2 regions of the Hydrogenophaga bisanensis genome follow, and region 1 is predicted to be linked to the other one. Evidence: riboswitches for the same ligand, from Rfam matches in the RefSeq annotation. Region 1 holds a riboswitch; the other holds the start of a gene.
What was found. Region 1 has a riboswitch for cobalamin ahead of ACFQNJ_RS17525 (acyl-CoA thioesterase). Riboswitches for the same ligand answer to the same signal wherever they lie in the genome.

Region 1 (8,431 bases):
ACCGACGGTCAACGGCTGTTCCTGGGCAAGCAGACCCTGCCACTGGCCCTGGGCAAGGACTTTCGCCTGCTGGAAAGCAAAAGCCTGCTGGCCTTCGTGTCGGACGCACGCCTGCATGTGCTTGCGTACGGTCTGCAGTGGCCTGACGCCAGCGCTGTTCGTGAGGCGGGCACCGCGCAGCGCAGCACCTGGTTGAGCCTGCCCGGGTTACCGTCGGTGCAAGGCAACGGACCCTGGCGCCTGATCAACGGCCGCTGGCTGATCGTGCAGCAGGATCGCCGATGGCGCCTGCTCGCCGACCGCGTCCAGCGACTGACGACCTTTGACGAAAGCATCTGGTACGCGGTGGCAGACGGGACGCTCTGGTATGTGCCACCGCGCCATGAGAAACCGCCGTTCGAGGTGGGCCCCGCCTCCGCCGATCTGCGCCTGCTGAGCCCGTACTACCTGATCAACAACGGCCAGGTGATCCACCACGGCAAACCCGTGGCTGGAGCGGACCCCAGCAGTTTCCGGATACCACCCAAAGGCGAATTCAAACTGAACATCGACGCCATGGACAAGCAGTGGCTGTACGACCGAGGTGAGCGTGTGGACACCAACCCACCATGAACATCCTGCCATCCAAGGCGCCCGACGCCATGCCACGCCAGTTGCACATCTGCCTGCCCACCCGCCAGGCGTGGCGATGCCTGCTGATCGACGCGCAGGGCCGCCACCTGGGATCGCCGGACGGTTTTCTCAAAGTGCGCGGCTTCGACTCCGAACCTGTGGACGGGGTGTTCTACAGTGCGGCCCAGGCGCTGGACAGCCGATGGGGTTTCATCGACACCGAGGGCCAGTGGCGCGTGCCGCCGCAGTACGACGACACACGCAATGCCGCGCCCAACGGGATGGCGCGCTTCCGTCAGAACGGCCTGTGGGGTTACATCCGCATGGATGGACATGTCCTGATCGAAGCCCGCTATGAGGAGGCCCGTCCGTTCCGGCACGGTGTGGCGGCGGTCAAGCTGCCCGGCAAGGGCTGGCGCTTCATTGACGAGAGCGGCGCCTTCACCGGCAGCAAGGAACACGACGAGCTGGCCGAGATGGGGCGCGAGGGCCTGGCCTGGGCGGGAAAACGCGACTGGGCGGTCAAAGGGGGCCGGCGGCGCATCGGTTTCGTCGACCGTGAAGGACGGTGGGTCATCGAGCCCACCTTCGGCTACGCCAACCCCTTTGGCGATCATGCGGTCACGGCGGCCACGCTCGACCACAACCACTACGGCCTGATCGACACGCGGGGCCAGTGGGTACTGGAGCCGCAACGGGACTGGCGCATCGAGACCTTCGATGACGATGGGCTGGCCAGCTTTCTGGTCGCCAAGGGCAACCACGAGCGGGGCTTCATCAACACGCAGGGACAGATCTGCATCCCGTCCGGTCGCAACGTCGGCGAACACCGCTCGTGCGGTCTGGCCCGGGCGTGGACCCAGTATTACCGCGCCGATGGCGAGCGCATGGAGCCCGCCGCGCAGCTGCGCATGGCCAGCGATTTCCGGCCCGATGCCCGGGTGGCCATTGTGCGGCTGGACGATGTCAAGGCTCACAACGACCAACCCGCACAGACCCGCAACTGGGCGCTGCTGCACACGGATGGACGCATCGTGCCGATGCCGCCGCACCTGCGGGAGCCGCTGACGGACGCCGATGACCGGCTGCACCCCGAGTACCTGAACACCCCCTGGGTCACGTTCATCGACCATGCGGGCAACCTGGTCTGGGTGGACGGCGAATTTCAGGAACAGGCCCGCGTGCACCTGCCCCCCGGACAGGCCAGCCTTCACACGTCAGCCGGCGAGGTCTGGTCCACCACGACGCACGACCTTGGACCGGTGCAGCCTTACTACATGCCGCACACGGCGCAGGTGCTGGAACACATCACCGAGGTGGCCGGCGTCGCGCCGCTGGCCGCCCAGCTGTGCGCATTGATCGAGGACCGCCTGCACCAGGCCGCCAGCGGCCAGACGCTCGAACCCTTGCCCAACCCGGATGACGATGACGACGATGGGGATGACGACGGCTACGACGAGGATGAGGGGGACGACACTGAGGACGACGACGCCCACGCCACGGACCCCGACTGGCGCAGCACCCGGCGGGAGACACGCCGCATGGCGCGCCTGCTGCGCGCCGAACGGCGCCTTTCGCGTCACTACCTGGGCGAAACACACAGCGCCGACGACCATTTCCTGACCGGGGAATGGTCCGATCACAGCGCCCTGCTGCACGACGAACTGCGCCAGATCCTGACCGATCGCTATGGCCCGCCCGATGTGCTGCCCGAATGGGCGGGTTGGCAGGAGAGCTACTTCGAGCCCGTGGGCTGGGCGGTGCCCCTGGCACAGCCGCTACCCGGTGACGATGGCCTCCTGGCCGAGCACCGTCAGCTCTGGGTCTGCCTGCACCATGCCAGCGACTCCGGGGATGGTGACGTCTGGTGGGAGAACTGGCTGCTGGTGGCACCCAGCGTGGACGCGCTGGCCCTCGCGCTGCGCGCGCGGGCCGGTCAGCCCGGCGTCCCGCCGGCACCGGATGAGGCGGAGGCCATCGACCTCGTCACCCGTCACCCCGAAGCCCTGCAGGCCCTGCCCCGCGAGCACCTGAGCAGCGCTGTGATCGACGCGGCCCTGAACGCCAGCGCCTGGGAAGTCCGATCGGTACCCAAACGACTGATGACCACCGCGCGCTACGCGCGAGCAATCGCGCACAACCGCTTGGCCTTCACCCAGGTGCCGCACGACATGCTGGATGAGGAGGTCTGCCTGGCCCATGTGGACAACAGTGGATGGCGACTGCGCGAGGTGCCCGAGCATCTGCGCACTGCTGCCGTGTGCCTGCGGGCCTTGCGTCGCTCACCGTCGGCACGCGAGCATGTCTCCCCGGCCATCCTGCAGGAGCTGCTCGACTCAGGAGAGGAAATTCCTGACCCTGCCCAACGGGCGGCCGAGCTCAAGGCCAGTATGGAGAATGTCCTGGCCCGCACCGCAGAGCTCAGGGCCCATCCCCTCATCCAGCTGTATTCAGAGCGACCGGACAAACCGTTCAAACGCGTCGGCCACGCCCTGCGTCTGTGCGGCTGGGTGATGAAGAACCTGGTGTTTGCCAAGTCCAAGGAACCGACCGAGCACCGGGGCCTGACCGGCTGGCTGGAGAGCCGGCCGTTGGTGGCGGTCATGAGCAACGCGGTAGCGAGCATCCTGGCCATCCTGTGCCACGTCCTGGTCGTCATCGACGCCTGGCAGCTGGAAGGCTGGATGGTGGCCACTGCCACCGGTGTGCTGTTCGGCCTGGCCGAGCCCTACTGGTTCTGGCGAGCCTTCTTCGGCGGCACACCCGACATCGGCCTGGGGCTCACGGCGCTGGTGCCGGTGCTGTACGTGCTGCTCTGGGTACCCCTTTACCGACGCATCGCCACCACTTATGCCCGACGCCTGCAACTCAAGCAGGACGCATCAGCGGATGACCGAGACGCCTGAGCATGTTCTCCACGGCCGGGTGACCATGATGGCAAACGATGCGCTGCACTTGCGGCAGGTGGTTGAGCGCCGTCGACAGCAGCAGCCTTCCCAATCCACGACGACGCAGTGGCTCTGCCACGCTCAAGCCCAGCTCCCAATCACCCGGGCTGGCCGAGGCCGACAGCTGCAAACTGCCCAGCAGGCCCAGGTCGGCGTCGTGGGTCATCCACGCACCCCACCAATGGTGATCGTCCCAGCGCAGCCGCTCCACCCAACCCAGCACGGCTTCGTCACTGAGCGTCAAGCCGAAACGGGCATAGCGGTCCTCGGGTGTAAGCGAAAGCAGGTGCACACCCAGAGCCCCCCGATGCGTCACCGACAGCGGCCGCAGCTCAAGGTTCGACAGCCACATACACCAGCTTGGCTTCGCTGCAGTGCCGCCGAACGCCGGTGGCCGGACACTCGGCCCACATATGCACCCGCACCTGCAGGGATCGCTTGCCCTGTGCAATCACGCGGGCGCTCACCTCAACCACGTCACCCACATGGGCTGGCTGTTTGAAGTTCAGCTCATCGCTGGCGGCCATGACCACCGTCCGGCGAACCCGCCGGGTGGCAGCGACAAAACCGGCCTTGGCCATCCATGCCATGGCTGGCCCACCATGCAGCACACCGCGGTGATTGGCATGCCCGGGAAACACGATCTCCGCGACGGTGCTCTCATCTTCCCGGGCCAACTGCGGCAAAGGCACCTGCTCTCCCGCCAGCGACGACGTTTGGGCAGGGCCCTGAGCGTCCCGATCCATCTGGCGCACCATCACGAACTCACCCGAGAGGCAGACGGTCCGTTCGCCGGTGAGCAGGGACTCGGCGACCAGTGTGGCATCCACGGTGACCGATCGGCGGCCACGCCGAATGACCTGCGCCCGGCACTCGACAAGCTGCCCCGCCAGCGCCGGCGCGGCAAAATCCAGCTGACTGACGGCAGCCGTGACCACGGCGCCCCGCAAGGTGCGACTGCCCAGAATGAAGGCCACCCGGTCGAGCATGGACAGGGCTGCGCCGCCAAACAGCGTGCCGTGGTGGTTGGACTGGTCTGGCCAGACCATGTCGACCACCGCCATGGGCGGCGGCACATCCGGCCATGGTGCATCCGGACCACCCGGCACACCCGAAACAGAAACAATGGACAAGAGACACCTCCGTCAAAGGAGGCGGGGAACGATGGAAAAGGCAAGGCAGCGGGTTGCCACGAGCAGACCGTGCACGCCATGGGGCGCAGCCGGAGGCCCGCGACAGAACCGACGGACTTGCTCCGGGACACCCCGCCCAGGCACAGACACACAACACCCCACGGCAGGTCTCCTGGCTCTCGGGTCAACGCTGTCTGTCTGCCTTCCCGGCACAAGGCCAGTGGCATGGAGGGGCAAACAGCTCACCGATCACAGTTGCGGGGGCAGCCACAGCCTGGGCAGCGATCGGATCACCGCCCTCCTGTCGTTCCCTTTTCATTCCTGCTGTCATGCAGAAAACCGCGAGGCTGGTAAAAGTGTAGCAGCCCACGTGGTTGAACTATCGTCTGCATGGTCGCCTCGAACCGCCCAACGCACATCGACCGCATCAACGTCCTGACCATGACCGACCTCAAAGATCTGCTGCCCGACTGGGCGCTTCCCTGGATCGCATCCATCACCATCGGCCTGCAGATTGCCCTGATCCTGCTGCTGGCCTTGCTGGCCCGGTCCCTTCTGCACCGCTTCATCAACCGGCTGGGCGATGACAAGCACCTGCCGGTCGACCTGGTGGTGGGGGGCCGCCGGCTGATCAGCCTGCTGGTGTTCGGCGCGGCCCTGTTGTGGGTGCTGGACCGGCTGGGGGTGTCCGGCATGGTGCTGTGGACCGCCTTCACCGGTTTTGCCACGGTGGCGGCGGTGGCGTTCTTTGCCGCCTGGAGTGTGCTGTCCAACATCTTCTGCTCCATTCTCATCTACACCACGCGCCCCTTCGGTCTGAACGACGAGGTGGAATTGCTGGAAAGCGGTGACAAACCGGGACTGGGTGGCCGCGTGCTGGACATCAACCTGATCTACACCACCCTGGAAGAGAAAGCACCCGGACCCGAGGACCAAGGCAGCTACCTGCGCGTGCCCAACAACCTGTTTTTCCAGCGCATGACACGCCTGCGCACCCGGGATCCTGTCGTGGAATCCCTGCTCGACTGACCAGAAAGACCCGACCCTATGAAACCAATGCCCGCTCGCCTTCGCACACTGGCCCTGGTGCTCGGCCTGACAACCATGGCCCTGCCAAGCGGTATCGCACAAGCGCAGACCACGGTCACGACAACCACCACGAGCACAACTGCCCGTGCAAGCCAGGCCGATGTCGAGGCGCTGATGGCGCTGGAGGACTGGCCAGGCAAACTGGCCGGTCTGCGCGAGACTTTTGCCGGCCAGATGCGCCTGGCGGTCAACAGCCCCCGGTGGCGCGACCTGTCACCCCAAGCCCGGGACGAGCTGGGCCGGCAACTGGCCGAGGTGATGGCCCGCCACTTCGCGTGGCCTGGCCCCTTGCAGTCATTGGTGCAGGAGACCTACCTGACGCAGGTCGCGGCAGAGGATGTGGCCACCCTGCTGGACTTCTACCGCTCCGCCGACGGGCAGTGGCTGGTCAAGCGCCTGCAACCCGCACTCGATCAAGTTGAGTACGCCCTGCAGCAACAGGGACGGCAGGACCTGGACCGTCTGACCCACACCTGGCTGGCCAGCGAAGCGCCTGCGGTGGCATCGGCGACCACACCACCGGCACCGTGGCAGGCCACCACCAGCCATGAGGCGGCGGCCCAGCGCCTGCTGGCCGCCACGAGCGTGCGCCAGTTGAACGGGCAGCTGTTCGAAATGCGGCTTCGCGCCATCGAGCGCTTCCAGGATGCTGCGCAGCCACTGCCCGACCGGCCGGCGCGCTTTCAGGGCTTCACCACCCAGATGCGGGAGACGGTCTCGCTGGACGCCTATATGCCTTCAATGGTGGCGCAACTGACGCAGCAACTGAACGAGGACGAACTGACCCGTGCCCTGTCCTTCGAAACCTCGGACCAGCGCCAGCAGGTCAAGGCGGTTGACCAGCGCATCGGCAAGGTGTACGGACAGCGCATGCAGGCCTGGCAACGTGATGTGCTGTTCCCTGCCCTCAGGCAGGTGATGGAGGCAGCACGCCGGGACATGCCGCGCTGAGCGGGCGAGGCCGGCGAATGAAGGGTGCTGTACTGGCACCCAACTTCTCTCCGTGGATCATATCAGTGGTATTGGTATATATTTCGCATGCGAAATATATATCCGATCATGACCTCATCCACTCCGCGCCTGGTCTTTCTGCTCAATGCCGCCCAGCGCCGCCTTCAACAGCTGGTGACTGCCGAGCAGCTGCGACTGACCACCCAGGCCCTGGACGCGCCAACGCCAGCCCAGGGCGGCCTTCTGTTCGCTCTGCACACCCTGGACGGCCAGACCATGGGTGAACTATCCCTGGCTCTGGATCTGGCGCCATCCGCTGTAACAGGTCTGGTCCAGCGGACCGAGTCTCAGGGATGGGTGATCAGGGCCACTGGCGATCAGGATGGCCGCACCCAGCGTGTTTGGCTGCAACCGGCGGGGCGGGCGCTGATCCCGCACCTGCGTGGCGCCCTCAAACGGATCAACAGCCGCATCACCCACGGCTTCACCCCAGAGGAACTGGCCGTGGTCGGCCGATGGCTGGGACATGTACAGCAATGCGGCAACCCGCCGGAGACCCCATGATGAATGACAAGCAGACACCCACCCATGCGGATGACGCGCATGAGACGGCTGAAATCATCTGCGGCGACGGTTACCGGCTGCACGGACACTTCCTGCCTCGTGCAGCCGGCACATCCGCCGGTCTGCCCGTGCTCATTTCCCCCGCCACGGGCGTGCGGCAGCATTTCTATTTGCGCTTTGCGCGCTGGCTGGCTGCTCAGGGACATGACGTGCTGGTGTTTGACTACCGGGGTATCGGCCTGTCCCTGCACGGCTCGCTAAGAGACTGCAACGCCACACTGGCCGACTGGGGGCAACAGGATCAGGTCGCCGCCATCGACTGGCTGCTGAACCGTACCGGCGCCGAGCAAATCGTGATCATCGGCCACAGTGCGGGCGGGCAGATGATCGGTCTCCTGCCCAATCACCACCGGGTGGCGCGGCTGGTGGGCGTTGCTGCCTCTACAGGCTGGTTCAAGGCCATGAAGCCGGCCTTTCGGCTCAAGGCCCACTTCGGCATGCGTCTGGTGCTGCCCTTGGGGATACGCCTCAAAGGCTACGGAACCACGGCCATCATCGGTCTGGGTGAGAACCTGCCCGCCGGGGTGGCGCGCCAGTGGGGGCAATGGTGTGCTGCTGGCGGCTACGCGAGAAACGCGGTAAAGCACCAGGCACACCGCGACTTTCATTCCCAGGTGCGCACGCCCGTCACGGTGCTGCATGCCGAAGACGACGATATCGCCACAGCCGGTACGGTGGCTGACCTGCTCAGCACCCTGCCCTCAGCGCCGCGACAGGTGCGCTGCCTGCGACCGCATGAACACGGGCTGCGTCGCATCGGGCATCTGGACTGGTTCCGTCAGTCCCATCAGGTGCTGTGGCCTCTTATGGCCCAGGCGGTACGCGGCGAGCACATCACGCCGGATGGGCGCACTCAAGGTTGAGCCGTTATGGCAAAGCGCTCGCCAACCTCCTGCATGCGCGATCGGTTCTTGCCGAAGTCGTAGTACCCCACCAGTGAACGCGAACGGAAGTGGATGCGCTGCGTGGACGGGTCGATGATAAACACCACTTCATCGCGAAAACCGAGCCGGGTGGTGAAGATGGCGGTCAGCGACACCTCGTCTGCGCGTTCCACCTTGGCGTCACTGAACG
Region 2 (8,431 bases), on a different contig from region 1:
CGGGTGCGGTGTGCGCCACCGGCACCAGGGGTGTTGCGGTCACCGAATAGTGGAAGGTATGACCACGCAGCTCACCCCGCGCCGTGTCCCAGCACTGCGGGCCGAGGGCGGCCAGGCGCGGCTGCATGGCCACCTCACCGGGCAGCAGCCCCCACATCGGCACCCGTGTGCCGTCGAGCAGCGTCAGTGCGTCGAACAGCGGCATCATGCCGCCGCACTCGGCCCAGACCGCCTTGCCCGCCGCGATGTGCGCCGCCAGCGCAACGCGGCATCGTGTGCTGCCCGCCAACGCTTGCGCATGCAACTCCGGATAGCCCCCCGGCAGCCAGACCGCATCGCAGTCGGGCACCAGCTCATCGGCCACCGGCGAGAAGAACACCAGCTCGGCCCCCAGCGCCCGCAGCGCGTCCAGATTGGCCGGATAGGTGAAACAGAAGGCCGCGTCGCGCGCCACGGCCACCGTGCGCCCTTGCAGCAACGGCACCACCGCGCGTGCGGGCTGCGCCTCAAACGACACCGCCCAGCGCTGCCAGCCCGTGGCGTCCAGCCGACCCAGCGGCGTGGCCGACATCGCATCGGCCAGCGCATCCAGGCGCGCCATCGCATCGGGCAACTCGGAAGCCACCGTCAAGCCCAGATGACGCTCCGGCAAGGCAAAGTCCGCGTCACGCCGCAAACCGCCCAGCCAGCCGGCGTCGATACCACCGGGCTCAACACCCAGGTCGTCACCGCGCACCGACGCCTGCAGCATCTTCTCGTGTCCGTCACTGGCCACGCGGTTGGCCAGCACCCCCGCCCAGGGCAGGCCAGGGCGGTAGTGGCGCAGGCCGTGCACCAGCGCCCCAAAGGTGCCGGCCATGGAGCCGGCGTCGATCACCGCCAGCACCGGAATGCCCAGCTTCACCGCCAGATCGGCCGCGCTCGGCTCGCCGTCGAACAGCCCCATCACCCCTTCGATCAGGATCAGGTCGCTGTCCAACGCCGCCTCATGCAGCCGGGCTCGGATGTCCGCCTCGCCGTTGAGCCACAGGTCCAGGTTGTGCACCGGGTGCCCGCTGGCCAGCTGGTGCCAGTGCGGATCCAGAAAGTCCGGCCCGCACTTGAACACCCGCACCCGCCGGCCCTGCCGCGCATGCAGGCGCGCCAGCGCCGCCGTGACCGTGGTCTTGCCCTGGCCAGAGGCCGGGGCCGCCACCATCAGCGCCGGACAGACCGGTGCGCTCCCTTGGGCCAATGCGCTCACCGCGGCGACCAGGTCAGGCCCAGGTAAAAGGTGCGACCTGCCGTCGCATAGCCCAGCACCGACTCGTAGGCCTTGTCGGTGGCATTGTCCACGCGGGCCAGCAGCGTCCAGTCGCGGGCGATGCCGGTGCTGGCGGTCAGGTTCAGCAGGGTATAGGCCGACAGCGCCTGCGTGTTGGCGGCATCGTTGTACCGCTTGCCCACATGCTGCACCTCGCCGCCCAGGCGCCAGGCGCCCAGCGCGGTGTCGGCCGTCAAGGTGGCCTGCGTCTCCGCGCGGCGCGCCAGCAGCTTGCCCGTCTCCTGGTTCTTCGGCCGCATCAGATCCAGCGAGGCGCCCAGGTTCACCACACCGGCCTTGGTGCCCCCGGTCAGGGTGACACCGCTGTAGCGCGCCTTGCCGGTGTTGCCATAGCAGCCCGCATAGGTGCCCACGCCGTTCACACAGCTGCCGGGGCCGGCGATGTAGTCGATCAGGTCCTTGACCTCGTTGCGGTAGACCACCACACCCGCGCGATCTGCGCCCGACTGCCAGCGCAGCCCGGCCTCCAGATTGCGGGCGGTCTCGGCCTTCAGGTCGGGCGTGCCGTAGATGCTGAAGCGCTGGAACAGCGTCGGCACACGAAAGGCCGTGCCCGCCGAAGCCGTGGCCCGCAGGTTGGGCGTGATGGCAAACCCGTAGGCCAGCGACCCGGTGGACTCGCCACCGAACTCGCTGTCATCGTCATGACGTGCGTTGACCTGCAGCGTATGGGCGCCCGCGCGCCAGCCGTAACCCACGGCCAGCGCATTCTGGTAGCGGTCCGTGCGCTGCGGCGTGGTGCTGCCGTTGCGCAGATCGTCCTCGCGCCGCTCCAGATCCACACTCAGCAGACCCTGCCCCAGCTTGAGCTCATTGCGCAGCAGCCAGGTACTGACCTGCGTCTCGGTCAGGTAGGGCGACGGCGACGTTTCGTAGCGGTCGGTGCCACGGGTGACGCCCACGCGGGTGTTCCACACCTCGTTCCAGCGGGCGGCCCAGTTCAGGCCCACGGTCTGCAGGTGGTGCTTGCTCTGGTCGTCGTTGCCCGGGGTAAAGGCGTCGTAGCCCGCCTTCTGCCGGCTGTCCAGCACCGTCAGATCCAGCTTCTGGTCCTTGGCCAGCTTCCAGCCCACGCGGCCCGAGAAGCTTTCGTTGCGGTACCCGTCGCGGTCCGGGTTGCCACTGGGCTTGGCGTTGAAGCCGTCGCTGCGCTCGGCGCCCAGGCCCAGCGCATAGTCCACCGTGTCCGATCCGCCGCGCAAGGAGGCATTGAGTTCACGGGTGCTGTGCGAACCCACGCCCACCCGCACGCTGGGAAAGAATCCCTTTTCACCTTCGCGGGTGAAGATCTGGATCACACCGGCCAGCGCGTCGGAACCGTAGATGGCGGCGGCCGGGCCTCGCAACACCTCGATGCGATCAACCTGCGACAGTGGAATCGCGTTCCAGGTCGCACCACCAGTGGACTGGGAGTCGATGCGCACACCATCCACGAACACCGCCGTGAAGCGGGTCTCTGCACCGCGCAGGTACACGCTGGTGGTGGTGGCCGGACCTCCGTTGCGCGTGACCAGGATACCCGGCACACGCGCCAGCACGTCCGCCAGGGCGGCGGCCCCACTGCGGTCAATCTCATCGCGGTCGACCACCGTCACATCGGCCACCACATCGGTGATGGGTTGCTCCGAGCGCGTGGCGGTGACCACCACCGTGCTCAGGGAGGCGACCACCTCGGGAGCTGGCTGGTCGGCTGCGTGGGCCAGGGAAACGCACAGGGACGAGCCCGCCACGATGGCAGGCGACAGCGCGGCCGCAGCGGCGCGCAGGGTTGGCTTCTTCATGAAATGAGAACAGACAGGTAGGTCCTCACCGCCTTCCCCGACGGTGCATGGACGTCACGGACACGCCCATGCGGGCGCGGCCACCGTGTTGGCCGGTATCCGGGCTGGCAGAAACAACCTCCAGCGGCCTTCCCAGATGCCCAGGCATCCAGTGACCGTGTGTGGAAGCGGAGCGCAAGCGCTCGTCTGCTTACCGTTGCGGGGGCAGCGCAGGTTAGGTCGGCCCGGTGTGGACTTTCCCTCCTGCTTCCCGTTGAACTGCGGCGTGAGATCCACACCGCGAGCACCAACCTGATCATTGTAAGCCCGGTCTGCTTGCGGCAACCCTACAATGGTCGGGTCCAACCTTCTGCGACACCATGGCCGATCTCAAGCACCTTGACCAGATCACAGAGCGCGTAGAGCGCCTGTTGCTGCGGCACGAAGAGCTCCAGCGCACCAACCAGCTGCTGATGGAGCAGGTGCAATCCCTGCAGCACGAGCGCGACTCCCTCAAGTCTCGCCTGCAGGCGGCCCGTGGACGCATCGACGCCCTGCTCGAACGCCTGCCGCCCATGGCCGAGGAATCTGCCTCCGGGGGTGATGCATGAACAGCCCGGTCAAAAGCCCCGGCAAGCAGATCGAGGTCCAGATCATGGGTCAGAGCTACCTGCTCTCCTGCCCACCGGGCGGTGAATCCGCCCTGCTCGATGCCGTCGAGCGCGTGGACACCGCCATGTGCCGCATCCGCGACGCCGGCAAGGTCAAGGCGCGCGATCGCATCGCGGTGCTGGCCTCGCTGAACCTGGCCTTCGAGCTGTCGCAGAAGGAAAGCCAGTTGCTGCAAGCCAGCCAGACCGTGCCTTCAGCCGCCGTTCCGGCCGCACCTGCCGTTCAGCCCGCGAACGACGCGGGGGCCTTGGTGGATGCCGCCACCAACGCCCGCTTGCAAGATCTGGTGCGGCGGCTCGATCAGGCCCTGGGCAGCGACGGCCAGTTGCTCTGACCGCCTGCCTGACGACGCGACACATTCCGTTGGTCGGTCACCGGCTTTTTTTGTCCCTGCACCGCGATGCGTCATCGCTGGCGCCCTACAATTTGCACTGTCTGCGGTGCGCGCCGGGCTTTATATTTCCTTGAACCAATGCTCTTTGAGCCCGGGCTTGGTACATTGCGTGGCTGGTGCGAGCGTCTCGCGTCAGATGAACCCGAAGCCCCGCTGCCCTCGCCCACCTGAACCCCCGGTTCAGGATGACGGTCCGGTGGCATTCGCAGACACCTTATTCCCCACACCCTCCCTCTGCCGCTTCTCGGCACCCCCCTCTTCCCCATGCTTGAGCCACTTCTGATCGTCGAGCTGGCCGCCCTTGGCCTGTGCACCGGTTTCCTCGCAGGCCTCTTGGGCATCGGTGGGGGCATGATCATGGTGCCGTTCATCACGGCCATCCTCACCAACCGGGGCATTGCGCCGGATCTGGCGGTCAAGGCGGCCATTGCCACGTCCATGGCCACCATCATCTTCACCTCCGTCTCCAGCGTGCGCGCGCACCACAAGCGCGGCGCCGTGCGCTGGGACATCGCCCGCAAGCTGGCCCCCGGCATCGTCCTGGGCGCAGCGCTGGCCAGCCTGGGGGTGTTTGCCATCCTCAAGGGCTCGTGGCTGGCGCTGCTGTTTGCGGCCTTTGTGGGCTTCTCGGCCACGCAAATGCTCAAGGACAAGAAGCCAAAGCCCAGCCGCACCCTGCCCGGCACCGCCGGCCAGCTCAGCGCCGGCGGCGTCATCGGCTTCCTGTCGGGCCTGGTGGGCGCGGGCGGCGGCTTCGTCAGCGTGCCCTTCATGACCTGGTGCAACGTGCCCATTCACAACGCCGTGGCCACCAGCGCGGCCCTGGGCTTCCCCATTGCACTGGCCAACGGCATCGGCTACGTCATCGCCGGCCAGGGCGTGCAGGGCCTACCGGCCGGGTCCTTCGGCTACGTGTACCTGCCGGCCCTGGCGGTGATTGCGGTGGCCAGCGTGCTCATGGCACCGGTGGGCGTCAAGGCTGCGCACGCGCTGCCGGTCAAGTCACTCAAGCGCGTGTTCGCAGGCATCCTGTACGTGCTGGCCGCCTACATGCTCTACAAAGGCATCAGCAGCCTGTAAAAAAAGCAAACAGCAGATGGGGCGTGCGGCGGGCCCAGGGGCGATTTGCTGACGCGCGCAGCGCGGCTGATGAGCCCATGGGCCTGCTGCACGCCCTATCTGCCGAGCGCCACCCCCTCAGCCTGTGGATCAGGCCAACAAATCAGACCAGCGCCCTGTCGGCAACAACGATGCCATCCTCGTCGGCATACAGCCAGTCGCCCGGCCGCACCCACACCCCCTGAAGCTGCACCGCCACATCGCGCAGGCCATCCACCTTGCGCTCGGTGGGCAAGGGCATGCTCGCCAGCGCACGGATGCCCACCTGGCTCTGCGCCAGCTCGGCCACATCGCGCACACAGCCATCAATCACCACACCTGCCCAGCCGTTGCGTGCCGCCGCCGCACCGAGGTTGCCGCCCAGCAGCGCCCGCCGCAGCGACCCGCCGCCGTCCACCACCAGCACACGGCCCTGCCCCGGACTCTCCACCGCCGCCTTCACCGGCGTGTTGTCTTCAAAACACTTCACCGTCACCACCGGCCCGGCAAAGCGGCGCACGGCACCAAAGTCCCGAAACACCGGCGGCAGCACGCGAAACGCACCACTGCCATCGCCCTTGTGGGCATCGCACAGATCACACGTGGCCGGGATGGGGGAAACAACATCGTTCATGACGGACAGACACTCCTTGGCATGAGGAAAAAACCTTGGTCAACACGAGCATCATGCCCGCCTCTGACGCACGCCTTGCACCATCAGAGCGCGCAAGTGTTGTTTTCATCGTCACAAACCGCCGTTTTCCCTCTGAAAAGCATGCAAAAACTGACCGTTCCACCTTGGAATGGCGCATCAACTCCATTAGCATGCAAGGCACCAGTGAGAAAGCGCGTTTTCCGCTGGTGCAACGTTCACTTCTAGAAGGAAAACCCGATCATGGCAACTGCAAAGAAAGCTCCTGCAAAGAAAGCCGCCGCTCCGGCCAAGAAGGCGGCAGCAGCCCCCGAAAAGAAGGCCGCTGCACCGGCCAAGAAGGCAGCCGCTCCGGCCAAGAAGGCCGCAGCCCCTGCGAAGAAAGCCGCTGCGCCGGCCAAGAAGGCGGCCGCCCCCGCCAAGAAGGCTGCTGCCAAGAAGGCCGCGCCCGCCAAGAAGCGCACCCCCAACGCCGCCTTCATGAAGGCCATGACCCCCAGCGCCGCCCTGGCCGCCATCGTCGGCGCCAACCCGCTGCCGCGCACCGAGGTCACCAAGAAGGTGTGGGAATACATCAAGAAGAACAAGCTGCAGGATGCCGTCAACAAGCGCATCATCAAGGCCGACGCCAAGCTCAAGGAAATCTTCAAGAAGGCCGAAGCCAACATGTTCGAAATGACCAAGATGATCAACGAACACCTCAAGTGATCGTTGCCGCATCCATGGCACCGCCCCACGGCGGTGCCTGACGCGAACAGAGAAGCCGGCGCAAGCCGGCTTTTTTCTTGCTTGCCTGCCAGGCACGCGTTCGTCGGCCAGGGAGTACCGCCGACCTACTGCCATGTCGCCCGTGTCAGTTACAGAGTCACACATTTGTGCGAGACTGCGCCTCAAGAGCTTTACCTTTTTTTAGGCATGACAGCACCCCCACCCCCAAGCGACACTTCGCCGATTGACTGGAGGGATGACGCCTTGAAGTTGGAAGCGCCTGTACCAGTCCAGCACAACAAGGTCGTTCTGGTCATGGACCTGGTCGAGTCCGTCCGGCTCATGGCCGCCAACGAGGCGTTCGTGGTGTCGGCCTGGCACGGCTTCCTGCAGCACGCGCAAGACAAGGTCTTGCCGGCCTGCAGCGGTCGGCTGGTCAAGAGCCTGGGTGACGGACTGCTTGCCGAATTCGATCGTTCGGCCGATGCCGTGAAAGCGGCCTATGCCATGCACCGGTACTTTGACCGGACCAATGAGCGCCTGCCCCCCGAGGCACGCCTGCACCTGCGTGCGGGCATCCATGCCACCCACCTCTACATCGACACCCATGACGTGTTCGGCCACGGCGTGAACCTGGCCGCACGCGTCACTGCATTGGCCGCCCCAGGCGAGACAGTCATCACCGCCAGCGTGCGGGACACCGTCGTGGACGGTATCGACGGAGAAGTAGAAGATATGGGCGAAAGCTACCTCAAGCACTGGCCCGAGCCGGTGCGCACCTGGCGCATCTGGCCGGCCAACGACACCGCCCCGGTGGCGCGAGCGGCCCCGCAAAGCCCAGTGCATGAGGACCTCAGACCCACCATTGCGGTCATTCCCTTTCAGGGTCGTGGCGCGGCGCCGGAGCACCAGGTCGTGGGCGAACTGCTGGCCGACGGCGTCATCGGGCAGCTCTCGCGCAGCCACCACCTGCGCGTCATCTCGCGCCTTTCCACCGCCGCCTTCCGCGACCGCGAGATTGATCTGGTCGACATCCAGACCCGGCTGGACGCCGGCTACGTGCTCAGCGGCAGCTACGTGGTCATGGGTGACCGCATTGTGGTCATGGCCGAACTCACCGATGCGCGGCGCAGCGATGTGGTGTGGGCGGACCGGCTGACCGGCGAGGTCATGGACCTGCTGCAGCCCGAGAGCCAGCTCATCCTGCAGATCGTCGATGCCGCCACCCAGGCCCTGCTGGACAACACGGTGCAGCGCTCACTCATCCTGCCGCTGCCGCAACTGGAGAGCAATACCCTGCTGCTGGGGGGCATTGCACTGATGCACCGCTCCACGGCGCGCGATCTGGACCGCAGCCGCGAACTGCTGGACGCCGTGACCGATCGGCACCGACGCGTCGCCTCGCCCTGGGCCTGGCTGTCCAAGTGGCACATCCTGCAGGTGGTGCAGGGTCGATGTGCCGATCCAGGCATTGAGTTTCGCCGCGCGATCGAAGCTGCCGACCGTGCGCTGGACCTGGAACCCAACAGCTCCATGGCTCTGGCGATCAAAGGCCACGCCATGTGCCACCTCGGGGGGGACCTTGACGCGTCAAGGCGACTTCTCACAGATGCCACCCAGGTAAACCCCAACGACCCAATGGCCTGGCTCTACTCGGGCTTCTGGTCAACCATGTGGGGCAACCCGGAGGATGCTGTCAGCGAGTCGGACAAAGCTCGTGCATTGTCCCCCATGGATCCTCAGAAGTTCTATCTGGACATGTTGGCTGCCAACAGCTACCTGGTGGCCAATCGCCACGAGGAGGCCATTGCGCTCTGCGTTTC

Region 2: it holds a riboswitch for cobalamin, as region 1 does, so the genes downstream of both, ACFQNJ_RS07695 (TonB-dependent receptor domain-containing protein) here and ACFQNJ_RS17525 (acyl-CoA thioesterase) in region 1, are expected to answer to the same signal.

The regions. Positions count from the first base shown of each region.
Region 1 covers NZ_JBHTBX010000016.1:39,984-48,414, forward strand. Annotated here, with positions in the region: gene ACFQNJ_RS17510 (DKNYY domain-containing protein) at 1-612, shown strand, start outside; gene ACFQNJ_RS17515 (WG repeat-containing protein) at 609-3,518, shown strand; gene ACFQNJ_RS17520 (GNAT family N-acetyltransferase) at 3,481-3,912, opposite strand; gene ACFQNJ_RS17525 (acyl-CoA thioesterase) at 3,893-4,693, opposite strand; cobalamin riboswitch at 4,839-5,052, opposite strand; gene ACFQNJ_RS17530 (mechanosensitive ion channel domain-containing protein) at 5,135-5,722, shown strand; gene ACFQNJ_RS17535 (hypothetical protein) at 5,750-6,733, shown strand; gene ACFQNJ_RS17540 (MarR family winged helix-turn-helix transcriptional regulator) at 6,842-7,297, shown strand; gene ACFQNJ_RS17545 (alpha/beta hydrolase family protein) at 7,294-8,220, shown strand; gene ACFQNJ_RS17550 (DUF1499 domain-containing protein) at 8,211-8,431, opposite strand, start outside.
Region 2 covers NZ_JBHTBX010000004.1:149,422-157,852, reverse strand. Annotated here, with positions in the region: gene ACFQNJ_RS07700 (cobyrinate a,c-diamide synthase) at 1-1,198, opposite strand, end outside; gene ACFQNJ_RS07695 (TonB-dependent receptor domain-containing protein) at 1,240-3,105, opposite strand; cobalamin riboswitch at 3,179-3,411, opposite strand; gene ACFQNJ_RS07690 (DUF904 domain-containing protein) at 3,465-3,695, shown strand; gene ACFQNJ_RS07685 (cell division protein ZapA) at 3,692-4,090, shown strand; RNA gene ssrS (6S RNA) at 4,186-4,366, shown strand; gene ACFQNJ_RS07675 (sulfite exporter TauE/SafE family protein) at 4,415-5,230, shown strand; gene rraA (ribonuclease E activity regulator RraA) at 5,373-5,882, opposite strand; gene ACFQNJ_RS07665 (SWIB/MDM2 domain-containing protein) at 6,144-6,608, shown strand; gene ACFQNJ_RS07660 (adenylate/guanylate cyclase domain-containing protein) at 6,873-8,431, shown strand, end outside.